Regions from separate parts of the Halopseudomonas maritima genome, predicted to be linked through region 2. Evidence: predicted binding sites of a transcription regulator. Region 2 holds the regulator's gene; the other holds the start of a gene.
What was found. Region 2 encodes LexA, which represses DNA repair genes until DNA is damaged. Its sites were predicted from a motif close to CTGTNTNNNNANACAG; they were not measured.
Positions count from the first base shown of each region.

Region 1 (7,756 bases), 1.4 Mb from region 2:
CCGGGTCGCCTACCTGTTCGCAGATCACCACTGACTCGCCAAGCTTCACCAGGCGCGCCAGGTAACCCTCGGCCGAGTGGTAGGGAATGCCGGCCATGGGAATCGGTTGGCCGCCGGATTGGCCGCGGGCGGTCAGGGTGATGTCGAGCAGGCGTGCGGCCTTTTTGGCGTCGTCATAAAAGAGCTCGTAAAAGTCGCCCATACGGTAGAACAGCAACTGCTCGGGGTGCTGCTGTTTGATGCTGAAGTACTGCTGCATCATCGGGGTGTGGGCGGTGGCTTCGGATTTGCTCTTTTTCATCAATGACTCGACTGCGCTGCGGGTGAAGGCGCCACGCTGGGGCGCCGTTGCCGGTGTGGGCGCAAGGTTACCATGGCCTTGCAGCCGCCTGCAGCGGAGTCGGGAGAGAAATGCCGGACAGTCGGCTCAGCGCCCGAGGCGCTCGCCAAGCAGCCCCATGTCCAGCGCTTTGAGAGTGGCTTCGGCGCGGCAGTTGACCTGCAACTTCTGGTAGATCACCTTCATGTAGCTCGCGGCGGTATGGGGTGAGATCGCCAGCTCCTGGGCGGCGCCCTTGACGCTTAGGCCGCGGGCGATGAGCTGCAGCAACTGCTGCTCACGGGGTGTAAGTGCATCGCTGGCCGGTGCCGGCGTTGGACGGAACTGCTCGAGAATGCGGCGGGCAATGGAAGCGGAGAGTGGTGGCTTGCCTTCTAGAATGCCGTTCAGCTGGGCCTCGAACGTGTGGTCGTCGTCGTCCTTGAGCAAATAACCGTCAGCGCCGGCGCGCAGCGCCGCGAACAGGTGCTCGGCGTCGTCAAAGATGGTCGTGACGATGCACTGGGCGTGCGGGCTCTGGCGTTTGATTTGCGGCAGCAGGTCAACGCCGCTGCCGTCGGGCAAGCCGAGATCGACCAGCGCGAGTGTGTAAGTACTTTGACCAATCAGCTCGATGGCTTGGGCCGCGCTGGCCGCGTGATCCATCACCTGCGCGCCGAGCGCTTGTCGTAAGCGCGCGGCCAGCCAGCCTGCCACCTGAGGCATGTCTTCGATGATCAGTACCCGGTCGGTGTAGTTCATGACCTCTTGCGCTCCGTGCTGAAAATCCATTGGGCGATGTCACAGTGCTGGCGTTACCATCTTAGCGCTGATGTTCCCGCAGGCTGCCATCGAGTCTAGGGAAGCGCTGAACGTCTACAAAAACAACCCCCTCAATGTGGGGGCTGCGAGGGAACTGCCTAGATGTTATCGCTGCGCACCAAACTGCTCGCCGCTTTGGCGGTCATCGTGCTGTATGGGTTTTGGATCATTCAACTGGCGCTCGACCTGCCGGTCAGCGAGCTACGCTTTTCGCCGCTCGCCGGGCAACTGGTGGCTGCAGCCCCGGCGAAGCCCGCGCTGGCGGTGGACGCCTTTGTGCTTGGCGCAGGCACGCTGCCAGCCGACCCGGTGCTGGCGATTGAAGAGGCTGATGTGCTGCCGTTGTACGCCGACATCAATCGGTTGTTTGCCGATCATTCCACGCTGCTTGCAGCGCTTGAGGCCGGCGAGCTGCAAGTTCGCTATGTCGACGGTAGCATTCAGTCGCTGTCGCTGCTGGAGCGTCGGTTTACTGAGCTGCCGGCGATGTTCTGGTTGCAGCTGCTGTGCGGTCTGGCGGGCATGGCCGTCTGCCTGGCCGTGTGGATTGCTGGCGAACGAAACCTGGCTACCCACTCCTTTGTGCTATCTGGCCTCGGATACCTGCTGTCATCGTCCTGTGCTGCGGTGTACAGCACGCGAGCACTCTTTATAGATGGTGACCTGTTTCGGGTGCTCTCAGGCGTCAACCACCTTGGCGCCATGCTGTTTTCTGCGGCGGTCAGCGCGTTCTTGTGGAATTACCCGCGACGGGGCCCCTCGGTCTGGATTGCCTGGTTTTTGTACGCCGGTTTTGCCGTCTGCATGGTGCTGGATCAGTTGCAACTTCTGGCCTCCCCGGTCGAGGCCTTTCACTTGTGGGTTATTGGTGTCTTCATGGTTGGGCTGTCCGGCTCGGTCTGGCAGTGGCGGCAGACGCGCAACAGCCCGTCAGATCGCTCGGCTTTTCGTTGGGTGTTGCTGTCGATCGTTGCCGGCACGGTGTTCTTTTCTGCCGGTATGATTTTGCCGGCGATTTTGCAGATCGCGGTGCCTTACGCTCAGGGACCACTGCTGGCGACCTTCCTGCTCATGTATATCGGCATGGCCTTGGGGGTGGCTCGCTATCGTCTATTCGAATTGGAGCGCTGGTGGTTTTCGATATGGAGCTGGTTGCTGGGTGGTCTGGCGGTGCTGCTCACTGATCTGGCGTTGGCCTCGTTGCTTTCCCTGTCCGGGCCTACCGTTTTGGCGGTGTCGCTGGCGCTGGTTGGCTGGGTCTACTTTCCGGTGCGACAGTTCATCTGGGGTCGCTTGACCAGCAGGCGGCAGCGCGGTCTGGACACCTGGTTGTCGCAGGCGCTGCCGGTCATGCTGCAGGCACAGCAGCGTGACCAGGCTCATGGTGCGGTAGAGCAGGCGCTGGTGGCGGTATTTCAACCGTTGCGGCTGGAGCGGGCGGGGCACAAGCTGCCGTTGCCGCGTGTAGTCGATAACGGTGAAGCCTTGCAGGTACCAGGTCCTGCTGGAGAGGGCGACTATCTGCTGCGCCATGCCGAGCAGGGGCGACGTCTGTTCACTCGCCAGGACATTCAGCTGGCGGGCCTGGTGCTGTCACTGGATGGCCTGGTGCTGCGCTCGCTTAACGCCCGGGTAGAAGGAGCCACCGAGGAGCGCAACCGGATCCGTCAGGATATTCATGACGACCTTGGTGCCAAGCTGCTGCAGTTACTGCATACAGCCTCCGATGAATCGCGTCAGCTGGTACGCGAAGCGATTCGTGACTTGCGTGAGTTGCTGCAGAACATGGATGGTCATGAGGTGCGTCTGGATGTGGCGGCGGCGCGCTGGCAAGAGGAGGTTGCCGGACGCTGCCAGGCCAGCGGCGTGGCCTTGCGCTGGCGTCAGCAGTTGGCCCCGTCGCTGCTGAGTGCCGGGCAGTTCAGTCATCTGACGCGGTTGTTGCGCGAGGCAGTCAGTAACGCGCTACGTCATGCAACGCCTGGGGAGCTGGTGGTTGAGTTAGGCTGGCAAACCGACGGTATCTTGCAGTTGAGGATCGAGAACGATGGCGTTGGCGCGGCGCCGGCCAGCGCTGGCGGGCGAGGTATGCACATCATGGCTGCCCGTGCCCGCCAGCTTGGCGGCGAGCTGCAGCAAGGTAGTGAGGCTCAGCGCTGGTGGCTGATCGTGCAGGTGCCGCTCGCCTCGCCGGTGCTTGCCAGCGTGGATTGACCCCCATGTTCAGGGGCTGTCGTGCCTTTGGGGGGCTGTCTTTTAATGACAGCACATCTACAAGGAAGGCATATGGCCATGAACGCAAAACTGATTTCTCTTTTGCCACTGACCGTGGCGTTGACAGCGTGTTTGGGCGGCGGTGGCGGCGGCGGTGGTGGCGATAGCGGCGGCGCGGCAGGCAAAACTGGCCGCCTGGTTGACTCGGCGGTGGCCGGAGTCAGCTACAGTACGGCCAGTTTCAGCGGCAGCACCAACGCCGACGGCGAGTATCTGTATAAGGAGGGCGAGACCGTCACCTTCCGTATCGGCGATATTGTCTTCCCGGCAGTGACCGCCAAGGGCGTGCTGACGCCCCTGGATCTGGCCGGCAGTACGGATATCAACAATCCGGTGGTGATCAACATTGCCCGGCTGTTGCAGACCCTGGATGAAGACGGTAACCCGGAGAACGGCATTGTTATCCCCGAGTTGACGGCGACTGCCGCACTGGACTTCACCCTGGGAGTGGCAGATTTTGCCGCTGCGGTGCAAGCCGCGTTCGGCATTGCGCTGATCAGCCAGGCGGACGCCCTTGAACATCTGCAGGCCGAATTGGACGAGCTCAATGGGGGAACCACTGATCCTGAACGGGAGGCGGCGACGGTGCCGGCCGGATTGGTGGGCGTCTACCAGTTTCTGTACGAGGAAATTACCACCGGCTCGGGTATTCAGGACGGGGTGGTTGAGGAGTATCAGGTGACAGCCGACGGTCGGCTGATCCTGCCTGGCGGCAGCGAACTGAGCAGCCCGGTATATGTGTCCGCCTCGCACGTTGAAATTGCCTGGCTGGACAGCAGTACCGGCCTGGCGTACGCCTTGAGCAACGCCAATACCGGTGTCATCAATGAGCTGAACGTCAGTGAAGGCTTGTTTGGTGACAGCGGCTATGTGTTCTACGGCTCCTATGCGCCCTACAGCTCCTCCACCGGCGGTGTGCCGCAAGCGTTACTGGCGTTGGCCGGCAACTACGATACGCAGCCCTATTTCAGCAAGGCAGGTAACCGCCACGGCTGGGCCGTGGGGGACGATCTTGCGCTGAGCATCGACAGCGTCAGCGGTCTGATTGATATCGCTGGCAAGTACCAGTTGGACCCGGCAGACAGCAGCTTCTCCTGGAGTGATAAAACCTCAACCAATCCGCGCTTTAACCCGCATTACCAAGTGCTTTACAGGGTGGGTGACAGCGACATCAAGTTGCTGCTGTACCGGCAAGAAGGCGAGGGGCTGAACGGCTGGCGTCTGCAGGATCAGCCGGGTGCGGCCGACGGCGTCAATGTTGCCAGTGAGGTGATGCCGTTGAATGCCACGCATCAGGCCTACATGGATGCGCTGGATGCATTGTTGCCGACCACCCTGACGGTAATCGCCCAGGACAGTACCTACAACTCCGGCTTGGACAAAGCGGTATGCACCGAGTACGAGTTTGACCTGGACTACGGCGCCACCAATGGCAAGCCGCGTGTGCTGTTCAACCAGCTCGGCAGCGCCGCCAAAACCACCAAGGAGTACATTGCCTCCAGTGCCGCCTACAGCGAGCAAGGTAATGCCAAAACACTCTACTGGAGCGGCTTCGACCTGACAGTGGAGGGCAGCACGCTGACCGCGACCGTACTCAAACTGGGTGAGCCGATCGATGAGGTGCTGAGCAACGACAGCAGCGCCATCGCCGCCGTGTGCCCCTGAGCACGAACATAACGCCGGCAGCCTTGAACGGGCTGCCGGCGTTATGCTGTCTGCACGAAACCAACCTCGACAAAGCCGGTCCCAGCTCTGGTACAGCCGCCGGGGCAACTGGCATGCTGTGTCCTGTTACGCACGTTGAGGAGCCACCATGTCCCATTACGATCCGCTAATTGATTCTGCCGCCGCGCGTCTCGGGCGCGTGCTTGACCACCTGGGCCAGCGGGTCAGCACCGCGGAGTCCTGCACTGGCGGCGGCATTGCCGAGGCCATTACCCGGGTGGCTGGCAGCTCAGGGTGGTTTGAAACCGGTTTCGTTACCTATGCCAACAGCAGCAAAAGTCGCTGGCTTGGGGTGGAGTCGACGGTGTTGGAGGCGCATGGCGCGGTCAGTGAGCCGGTTGTACTGGCGATGGCAGCCGGCGCTAAAGCGGCCGCTGACGCGCAGCTGGCGGTGGCGGTCAGCGGCGTTGCCGGCCCGGATGGCGGTAGTGCCGAGAAGCCGGTTGGCACGGTCTGGTTTGGTTGGGCGCTGAGTGACGGCAGGGTGATTAGCGAATGCAAGCGCTTTCAGGGCGGGCGCCGAGAGGTGCGTGCGCAGACCGTGCTGCATGCGCTAGAGCGGCTGGTCAAAGAGGCTGAGGCGCAGGCTGCGGACCGGTCGTCAGTCTGATTGCAAACCGGGGGTAGGCGGGTCATTTTTTCTGTGGAATAATACTGACCAAATATACAGTAGTTGATCGGTTTGGCACTTCGGTGCCTACCCCAAGCCAAGAGGATGCGAAATGGACGATAACAAAAAGAAGGCGCTGTCGGCGGCCTTGAGTCAGATTGAACGTCAGTTTGGCAAGGGGGCCGTGATGCGCATGGGTGATCATGAGCGCCAGGCCATTCCGGCCATCTCTACCGGCTCGCTCGGCCTGGATATCGCCCTCGGTATTGGCGGCCTGCCCAAAGGCCGTATCGTTGAAATTTATGGTCCGGAGTCCTCCGGTAAAACCACCCTGACGCTGTCGGTCATCGCCCAAGCGCAGAAGCAAGGCGCTACCTGTGCCTTCGTCGATGCCGAACACGCACTGGACCCGGAGTACGCTGGCAAGTTGGGTGTTAACGTTGACGACCTGCTGGTGTCCCAGCCTGACACGGGTGAGCAGGCGCTGGAAATTACCGACATGCTGGTGCGCTCCAACGCCGTTGACGTGATCATCGTCGACTCCGTAGCGGCACTGGTGCCCAAGGCCGAGATTGAAGGCGAGATGGGTGACCACCACGTAGGTGTACAGGCCCGCCTGATGTCGCAGGCGCTGCGTAAGATCACCGGTAACATCAAAAACGCCAACTGCCTGGTGATCTTCATTAACCAGATTCGTATGAAGATTGGCGTGATGTTCGGTAACCCGGAAACCACTACCGGCGGTAACGCCCTCAAGTTCTACTCCTCTGTTCGTCTGGATATCCGCCGTACCGGCGCGGTGAAAGAGGGCGACGAGGTGGTTGGCAGCGAGACCCGCGTCAAGGTCGTCAAGAACAAGGTGGCGCCGCCGTTCCGTCAGGCCGAGTTCCAGATTCTGTACGGCGCAGGCATTTATCACAACGCCGAGATTATCGACTTGGGTGTGCAGATTGGCCTGGTTGAGAAGTCCGGTGCCTGGTACAGCTACCAGGGCAACAAGATCGGCCAGGGCAAGGCTAACGCTGCCAAGTTCCTGCAGGATAACCAGGCAATCGCCGAGGAAATCGAAAAGGCCATCCGTGAGAAGCTGCTGGCCAAGCCCGGCAAGGCCAAGGCGGAAACCGAGGCTGACGCCGAACTGGAAGACTGAGCCGGCTGAGTCATGCGCTCGCGCACCCTACTGGAAACCCCTGTAGCCATACGCCGCTCAGCGATGGATTTGCTGGCGCGGCGTGAGCACAGCTACGCCGAGCTGCGCCGCAAGCTGCGCCAGCGGGGTGCGCCGGGGGATATGGCCGAGATTGAGCTGGACCGTCTGGTTGACGATGGACTACTCAGTGACGAGCGATTTTGCGAAGCCTATATCTACGCCCGTAGCCAGCGGGGTTACGGGCCGGCTCGCCTGCGCGAGGAACTGCGTCAGCGTGGGGTTGGTGAGTCGCTGGTTGAGCGCTGCCTGGCTGAGGCTGGTCAGGACTGGCAGGCGCTGGCCAACCAGGTGTTTGCCAAGCGCTTTCCTGATGGCGTTGCCCGTGAGCCGGCAGAGCGCGGCAAGCAGCTGCGCTTTATGCAGTACCGTGGTTTCTCAGGTTTTCGGGCTGATTGACGAAGTCGATCAGGGCCCGCAAGCCGCCTCTTTCCCTGTCGTTGAAATCAAAACACAGACGCGTCAGTGCGCTCAGTTCGGGCTCGTCGCGCTCTTGCTCACACATCCCCTGTTGTACAAAGCCGCCTGACGCGCAGATAGACCCAAAGCGGGCAGTCAGTTGTGTCAGCGCCTGCGGGTGTAATGGCCGGTGAAGACGCAACACGAATTGCTCGCCAACGCGGCGCGACGAGTGATAGTTGCTGTAGAAGTCCAGAACCACCTGCATCGCTTCGGCGGGTGACTTGCATGGCGTCAGCAGGTTGATGTCGTCGGGGTGGATATAGGCGTTGTCGGCCAGCTGACTGCGTATGAAGTGCATAAAGGCCTGCCAGTACTGGCCGCCCGGCTGGTCCAGCAG
Region 1 covers NZ_CP079801.1:873,920-881,675, reverse strand. Annotated here, with positions in the region: gene mutS (DNA mismatch repair protein MutS) at 1-301, opposite strand, end outside; gene HV822_RS04100 (response regulator) at 428-1,081, opposite strand; gene HV822_RS04095 (sensor histidine kinase) at 1,244-3,355, shown strand; gene HV822_RS04090 (hypothetical protein) at 3,434-5,080, shown strand; gene HV822_RS04085 (CinA family protein) at 5,229-5,750, shown strand; gene recA (recombinase RecA) at 5,863-6,900, shown strand; gene HV822_RS04075 (regulatory protein RecX) at 6,913-7,356, shown strand; gene HV822_RS04070 (LOG family protein) at 7,316-7,756, opposite strand, start outside.
Region 1: a site for LexA is predicted at 5,795-5,810, ahead of recA (recombinase RecA). Genes of this name have one in related genera too.

Region 2 (7,756 bases):
CTACGCCAAGAAAATGGGTAAGACCCCGGTTGTCGTCAACGACTGCCCAGGCTTCCTGGTTAACCGCGTTCTGTTCCCGTACTTCGGCGGCTTTGCGCGTCTGATCGGTATGGGTGCTGACTTCCAGCGCGTTGACAAGATCATGGAAAAATTCGGCTGGCCGATGGGCCCGGCTTACCTGATGGACGTTGTCGGCATGGACACCGGTCATCACGGCCGTGACGTCATGGCCGAAGGTTACCCGGATCGCATGGCTGACAAGACCCGCACCGCTGTTGACGTCATGTATGACGCCGGCCGCCTGGGTCAGAAGACCGGTAGCGGTTTCTACGCCTACGAGATGGACAAGAAGGGCAAGCCGAAGAAGGTGGTCGACGCCAAGGCTTACGAACTGCTGAAAGATGTGGTTCTGGAGCAGCGCGAGTTCACCGACGAAGAAATCATCGAAATCATGATGGTTCCGCTGTGCCTGGAGACCGTGCGCTGCCTGGAAGACGGCGTCGTCGAGTCTGCGGCAGATGCCGATATGGGTCTGGTCTACGGTATCGGCTTCCCGCCCTTCCGTGGTGGCGCGCTGCGCTACATCGACACCCTGGGCGTGGCTGAATTCGTCGCCATCGCTGATAAATACGCCGAATTCGGCGCCATGTACGCACCGACTGAAAAGCTGCGTGAAATGGCGAAGAACGGTCAGAAATTCTTCGGTTAACCGCGGAACGTACAGAGCGAGAGTAAATCTATGAGCCTGAATCCGAGAGACGTCGTTATTGTCGACTTCGGCCGTACCCCGATGGGCCGTTCCAAGGGCGGCATGTACCGCAACGTGCGTGCTGAAACCCTGTCCGCCAACCTGATTACCGGCGTACTGGCACGTAACCCGAAGATCGATCCGGCAGAAGTTGAAGATGTAATCTGGGGCTGTGTAAACCAGACCCTGGAGCAGGGCTGGAACATCGCGCGCATGGCGTCGCTGATGACCCCGATCCCGCACACCAGTGCTGCGCAAACCGTAAGCCGTCTGTGTGGCTCGTCCATGAGCGCACTGCACACCGCCGCGCAAGCGATCATGACCGGCAACGGCGACGTATTCGTTGTTGGTGGTGTTGAGCACATGGGCCACGTGGGCATGATGCACGGTGTTGATCCGAATCCGGCCCTGTCGCTGTACGCTGCCAAGGCGTCTGGCATGATGGGTCTGACTGCTGAAATGCTGGGCAAGATGCATGGCATCACCCGCGAGCAGCAGGATGCCTTTGGTGAGCGTTCTCACCGTCTGGCCCACAAGGCCACCGTTGAGGGCAATTTCAAGGATGAGATCATCCCGATGGAAGGTCACGACGAGAACGGCTTCCTGAAGCTGTTCACCGAAGACGAGACCATTCGCCCGGAAACCACGCTGGAAAGCCTGGCAGCCCTGCGCCCGGCGTTTAACCCCAAAGGCGGCACCGTGACTGCGGGTACGTCCTCGCAGATCACTGACGGCGCTTCCTGCATGATCGTGATGTCTGCTGAGCGCGCTCAGGCCCTGGGTCTGGAGCCGTTGGCGGTTATCCGCTCCATGGCGGTTGCTGGTGTCGATCCGGCGATCATGGGTTATGGTCCGGTTCCGTCCACCAAGAAGGCCCTGCAGCGTGCTGGCCTGAGCATGAGCGATGTTGACTTCGTTGAACTGAACGAAGCCTTCGCTGCCCAGGCTCTGCCGGTCCTGAAAGACCTGAAGCTGCTGGATCAGATGGACGAGAAGGTGAACCTGCACGGCGGCGCCATCGCCCTGGGTCACCCGTTTGGCTGCTCCGGTGCGCGTATCTCTGGCACCCTGCTGAACGTCATGAAACAGAACAACGGCACCATTGGGATTTCCACCATGTGCGTTGGCCTGGGTCAGGGCATCACCACGGTCTTTGAGCGCGTCTAACGGCTCTGGCTGGTGAATAAAGCCGAGGCCCTGTGCCTCGGCTTTTTTATTGCTTCAAGGAGGTTGTACATGCGTCCAGGACGCTATCGGCACTATAAAGGAAAGGACTATCAGGTCATCGGTCTGGCGCGGCACTCTGAGACCGAGGAACCCTTGGTGGTCTACCGCACTCTGTATGGTGATTTCGATCTCTGGGTCAGGCCGCTGGCCATGTTCAACGAGCAGGTTGAGGTTGACGGGGAGCAATATCCACGCTTTACCTTTATCAGCGAAGACGTGTAGGCTCTGGCCCTCCAGCCTGTCCGGCAGTGTTCTGCCAGAAGGGGTTGAGTGTCAGCTTCGAGTTCAGTTCGGGTCAGGAAAACAAGTATCCATGGGAAAAGCACTGGTCATTGTGGAGTCGCCAGCCAAGGCCAAGACAATCAACAAGTACCTCGGCAACGAGTTTGTGGTGAAGTCGAGTATCGGCCATATTCGCGACCTGCCCACCAGCGGCAGCGGCAAGACCGAAAGCAAACCCAAGGGCGGGCGTAAGGCTGCTGCCAGCGAGCAAGAGAAGCAGCAGAAGGCGCGTGCCCAGTTGGTCAAACGCATGGGCGTCGATCCAGAAAACGACTGGAAAGCCCATTACGAGATCCTGCCCGGCAAAGAAAAGGTGGTGGACGAGTTGCGCCGCCTGGCCAAGGACGCCGACACCGTCTATCTCGCGACGGACTTGGACCGCGAAGGGGAGGCCATTGCCTGGCACCTGCGCGAGAGTATTGGCGGTGATGATTCCCGCTACAAGCGCGTGGTGTTCAACGAAATTACCAAAAAGGCGATTCAGGAAGCCTTTGCCGAGCCTGGCGATCTGGACATGAATCGGGTCAACGCGCAGCAGGCGCGGCGTTTTCTCGATCGCGTGGTTGGCTACATGGTGTCGCCGCTGCTATGGCAGAAGATCGCCCGTGGCCTGTCTGCCGGCCGGGTGCAGTCGGTGGCTGTAAAGCTGATTGTCGATCGCGAGCGCGAGATTCGTGCGTTCGTGCCCGAAGAGTTCTGGGAAGTTCACGCCAAGCTGAATACGCCCAAAGCTGAGAGTGTGCGCTTTCAGGTGGTCAAGCAGAACGGCGAGACCTTCCGCCCAGGCAACAAGGCCGAGGCGGATGCCGCCCTGGCGCTGCTGAAAGAAGCGGCCTACAAGGTTGCCAAGCGTGAGGACAAACCGACCAGCTCGCGCCCCAATGCGCCCTTTATTACCTCCACGCTGCAGCAGGCTGCGAGTACGCGCCTGGGCTTCAGCGTAAAGAAAACCATGATGATGGCCCAGCGTCTGTATGAAGCGGGTTACATCACCTATATGCGTACCGACTCGACCAACCTGTCGGCGGATGCCATTGCCATGGCGCGCAGCTATATCGAGAGCAACTTCGGCGCGCCTTACCTGCCGGAAAAGCCCAATCTGTACAGCAGCAAGGAAGGCGCGCAAGAGGCCCACGAAGCTATTCGCCCCTCGGACGTGAAGCTCAAGCAGACCGATCTCAAAGGTATGGAGCGTGACGCCGAGCGCCTGTACGAGCTGATCTGGCGTCAGTTTGTGGCCTGTCAGATGACCCCGGCCAAGTACCTGTCCACCAATATTCAGGTGGCTGCCGGCGACTTCGAGCTGCGTGCCAAGGGTCGCATCCTCAAGTTTGACGGTTACACCCGTGTTATGCCGCAGCAGGGCAAGGGCGGTGAGGACGAGGTGCTGCCCGAGATTCAGGTTGATGACGTCATGGCGCTGCAGGCCCTGGACCCCAAACAGCACTTTACCAAGCCGCCGGCGCGGTACGCCGAGGCGAGTCTGGTAAAAGAGCTGGAGAAGCGCGGTATCGGCCGTCCTTCGACCTATGCATCAATCATTTCCACCATTCAGGATCGTGGGTACGTCACGCTCAATAATCGTCGCTTTTACGCCGAAAAGATGGGCGACATCGTGACCGAGCGCCTTAACGAGAGCTTCCCGAACCTGATGGACTATGGCTTTACCGCCAACATGGAAGAGTCGCTGGACGACGTTGCTCAGGGCGAAGTGCTCTGGAAGAAGGTGCTGAATGACTTCTACAGCGATTTCAGTGCCAAGCTCAGCACCGCCTCTGCGTCCGGCGACGACAAGGGGATGCGCGCCAATCAGCCGACGCTAACCGATATTGCCTGCCATGAATGTGGCCGGCCGATGATGATTCGTACGGCGTCCACCGGCGTATTTCTCGGCTGTTCTGGTTACGCGCTGCCACCCAAAGAGCGCTGCAAGGCCACCATCAACCTGGTGCCGGGTAACGAAGTGGCCGCTGATGATGACGAGGGCGAGTCGCGCGTATTGCGCGGTAAGCATCGTTGCGGGCTGTGTGGCACGGCGATGGACAGCTACCTGATCGATGAGCGTCGCAAGCTGCATGTTTGCGGTAATAACCCGGACTGTTCCGGCTTTGAGATCGAAGAGGGTCAGTTCAAGATCAAGGGCTACGATGGCCCGACGCTGGAGTGCGACAAGTGCGGCAGTGAAATGCAGCTGAAGACGGGCCGCTTCGGCAAGTATTTCGGCTGCACCAACAGCGAGTGCAAGAACACCCGCAAACTGCTGCGCAATGGCGAGGCAGCGCCGCCCAAGGCCGACCCGGTGCCCATGCCGGAACTCAAGTGCGAGAAGGTGGATGACGTCTACGTCCTGCGTGATGGCGCTTCAGGGCTGTTCCTAGCGGCAAGCCAGTTCCCGAAAAACCGGGAAACCCGCGCGCCGCTGGTTAAGGAGTTGCTGCCACACAAGAGCGAAATCGATCCCAAGTACCAGTTTCTGCTGGATGCGCCGGTCGCTGACCCGGAAGGTAACCCGACCGTGGTGCGCTATAGTCGCAAGACCAAGGAGCAGTACGTACAGACGGAAGTTGAAGGTAAGCCGACTGGCTGGCGTGCATTCCACGATGGCAAGAAGTGGTCGGTGGATGACAGTCGCAGCAAGAAAGCCAAGCGTTGAGGTGATCAGCCATGGCCAATGAAGCTTATACCCGCACCAATCAGGCGCTGTTCTTTGCGCGCAAGGCGATCGAGTCCTGGCAGCAGGCAGAGAGCAGCAATGCGCTGGATGCCCTGACTCAGGCGCAGTACCACCGTGAACACGCGGTGTTTCACTTGTACCGCGGGGCGCTAGCCCTGATCCATGAGGTGGCCGACCGCTACCGCTGGCCACTGGTTGACGCACGTCAGGTTGAGGCCGTGCTGGTGCCGTCGGTAGTGCAGCGCTTTCCCGGCCCGGAATTGGCCGAGTTGACCGAGCTGGCGGATAGCAAGGGCACCTGGCTGGCTGGCGTAGTCGGTGCTTGGCAGCGCCTGCAAGCGCCGCCGGTGCCGGCTGACAGCAACGCCCAGTCGCTGATAGCGAGTAGCGCGGTTGCTGCCACCGAGTGGAGCAGTAGCGATGCGCAGGACGCTCTGCAAGCGCTGTCCGAGCGCGTGGCTGCATACCGTGACGGTATGCAGGAGTGGTAGTGCGGATGCCCTGAGGGTGGCGCTGTGTTACACTGCGCCGCTGTCATACAGGAGAACCGCGTCATGTCCTCACCCTTTCTGGAAATCGTCGAACTCGCCAACGGCAAGGTAGCGCTGCGTCGCTCCGACGAGGAAGGGGAGCCGCTGCTGGTGATCGAGTTCTCCGACGATGCGCGCGAATATCTGCAAGGCAACTACATTGAAGTCGCCAAGGTCATGATCAGCGCCGGCATGCAAATGGCCGGGCACATGGTGGACGATGAAGACGAAGATGGCGAGTTGATCCCGGAGGATCGGGTTCTGCATTGAGCGTCGAAGGGATACAAAAAGGCCAGCTGAGAAGCTGGCCTTTTTCTTTGTATCAGCCCAGATGCACGTTCAGGCTGTGGCAGTGACCGCTGCGGGCGGCGCGCTCAAGCCGAGGCGCGATGCAGCTGTCCTTGTCGAGCCAGCTGACCACGGTATGGCTGCCGCCCATCTTCAGCAGGTCACAGCATAGGGTCAGTGTGTCCATGCCGGACTTGGAGCGCACAATCATGATGCGCTGCGGGTCAAGGTTGGCACCGCGTAACCACTGCTGGCTGACGGCTGCGGGTGGGTCGATCAGTGTCAGCCAGCGCCGGCTGTTACGTGTGCTCAGATCACGCAGTACCGGTGCAAGCCATTGCAGACACTGGCGCGCACTGCCTTGCAGGCTCATCTCGCTATAGCTGCCTTCCATGTCCTCGACGGGTTGTCTGGACGCGGTCTCAAGGCGCTCGTGTTTGAGTTGGCTGGCCATCAGGGCGTTATGAAACAGGTCGGCCTGGGTCAGGGTCTGTTGTTCGGTGCGGGCGTACTGCATGATCAGCTCCTCAGCGACGGATAACGCCGACGCTTAAACCTTCAATGGTAAGGTCCTGTTCGGTGAGGTCGACTTCGATTGGTTTGAAGTCCGGGTTTTCGGCAATCAGCGAGACCTTGCGGCCCTGCTTTTGAAAGCGTTTTACGGTCACTTCTTCGCCGATACGTGCCACGACGATCTGGCCGTTGCGCGCTTCGCTGGTGCGGTGCACTGCCAGCAGGTCGCCATCCATAATGCCGATGTCGCGCATACTTTCTCCCTGAACACGCAGCAGGTAGTCGGCGCGTGGCTGAAAGAAGTCCGGATCAATGCGGCAATGATCCTCTACGTTCTCCAGCGCCAAAACCGGAGCGCCTGCGGCGACACGGCCGATGACGGGCAGCTGGCCTTCGCTGTTGTCAGTTTCTGACTCGGGCAGGCGAATGCCGCGGGAAGCGCCGGGGATCATTTCAATAGCGCCTTTGCGTGCCAGTGCGCGCAGGTGATCTTCGGCGGCGTTGGGGGATTTGAAGCCCAGTGTCTTGGCTATGTCGACGCGGGTAGGTGGGTACCCGTTGCCGTCCATGTACTCCTTGATGAAGGCCAGAACCTGCTGTTGTCGTGCGGTTAGCTTCTGCATGGAAGGGTGCCTGTGTTTTTATCCAGTATCTGGGATTATATACAGTTGTTTGGTCGCGACAACCCCATTGGCTGATTTTCCTGGTTGCTTGGGCGTTGCGGGTGAGGAGCGGGCTGATGAGCGGGGAGGTACGCGCTGCGCCGTATGGCGGGGTAGCAGGGTTGACGGTCTAATGTTTTAAACGTATGTTTGAAACACTTGTTTGTAACCAATCGTTTGCTATCTGTGGGGGACGCATGGCGCAGTCTGATACCGTCAAGCGCATACTGGATGCCGCTGAGCAACTGTTCGCAGAGAAGGGGTTTGCCGAAACCTCGCTGCGCTTGATCACCAGCAAGGCCGGGGTCAACCTGGCTGCGGTCAATTACCACTTCGGGTCCAAGAAGGCGCTGATTCAAGCGGTCTTTGTGCGTTTTCTTGACCCTTTTGTCAGCAGCCTGGAGCGTGAGCTGGATCAGCGCGAGCAGCGTGGAGACAGCACACAAAGCCTCGAAACCCTGCTTGAGATGCTGGTCGATCAGGCGCTGGCGGTCAAGCCGCGCAGCGGCAATGATTTGGCGACATTCATGCGTTTGTTGGGGCTTGCCTTCAGTCAGAGTCAGGGGCATTTGCGCAAGTATCTGAGCGAGGTGTACGGCAAGGTGTTCCAGCGCTATATGGGACTGGTTGTCGGTGCTGTACCCGGAATCCCACCACAGGAGCTGTTCTGGCGCGTGCATTTCATGCTCGGTAGTGCCGCTTTCACCATGTCCAGCATGAAGGCGCTGCGTGCCATCGCCGAGGCTGAGCTGGGTGAGCCGCGTCCGGTTGATAGCGTATTGCGCCTGATGGTGCCGTTCCTGGCCGCCGGTATGCGCGCCGACAGTGCGGT
Region 2 covers NZ_CP079801.1:3,456,782-3,464,537, forward strand. Annotated here, with positions in the region: gene fadB (fatty acid oxidation complex subunit alpha FadB) at 1-709, shown strand, start outside; gene fadA (acetyl-CoA C-acyltransferase FadA) at 740-1,915, shown strand; gene HV822_RS16000 (DUF1653 domain-containing protein) at 1,985-2,197, shown strand; gene topA (type I DNA topoisomerase) at 2,289-4,910, shown strand; gene HV822_RS16010 (DUF6586 family protein) at 4,922-5,422, shown strand; gene HV822_RS16015 (hypothetical protein) at 5,486-5,731, shown strand; gene sulA (SOS-induced cell division inhibitor SulA) at 5,784-6,266, opposite strand; gene lexA (transcriptional repressor LexA) at 6,277-6,885, opposite strand; gene HV822_RS16030 (TetR/AcrR family transcriptional regulator) at 7,122-7,756, shown strand, end outside.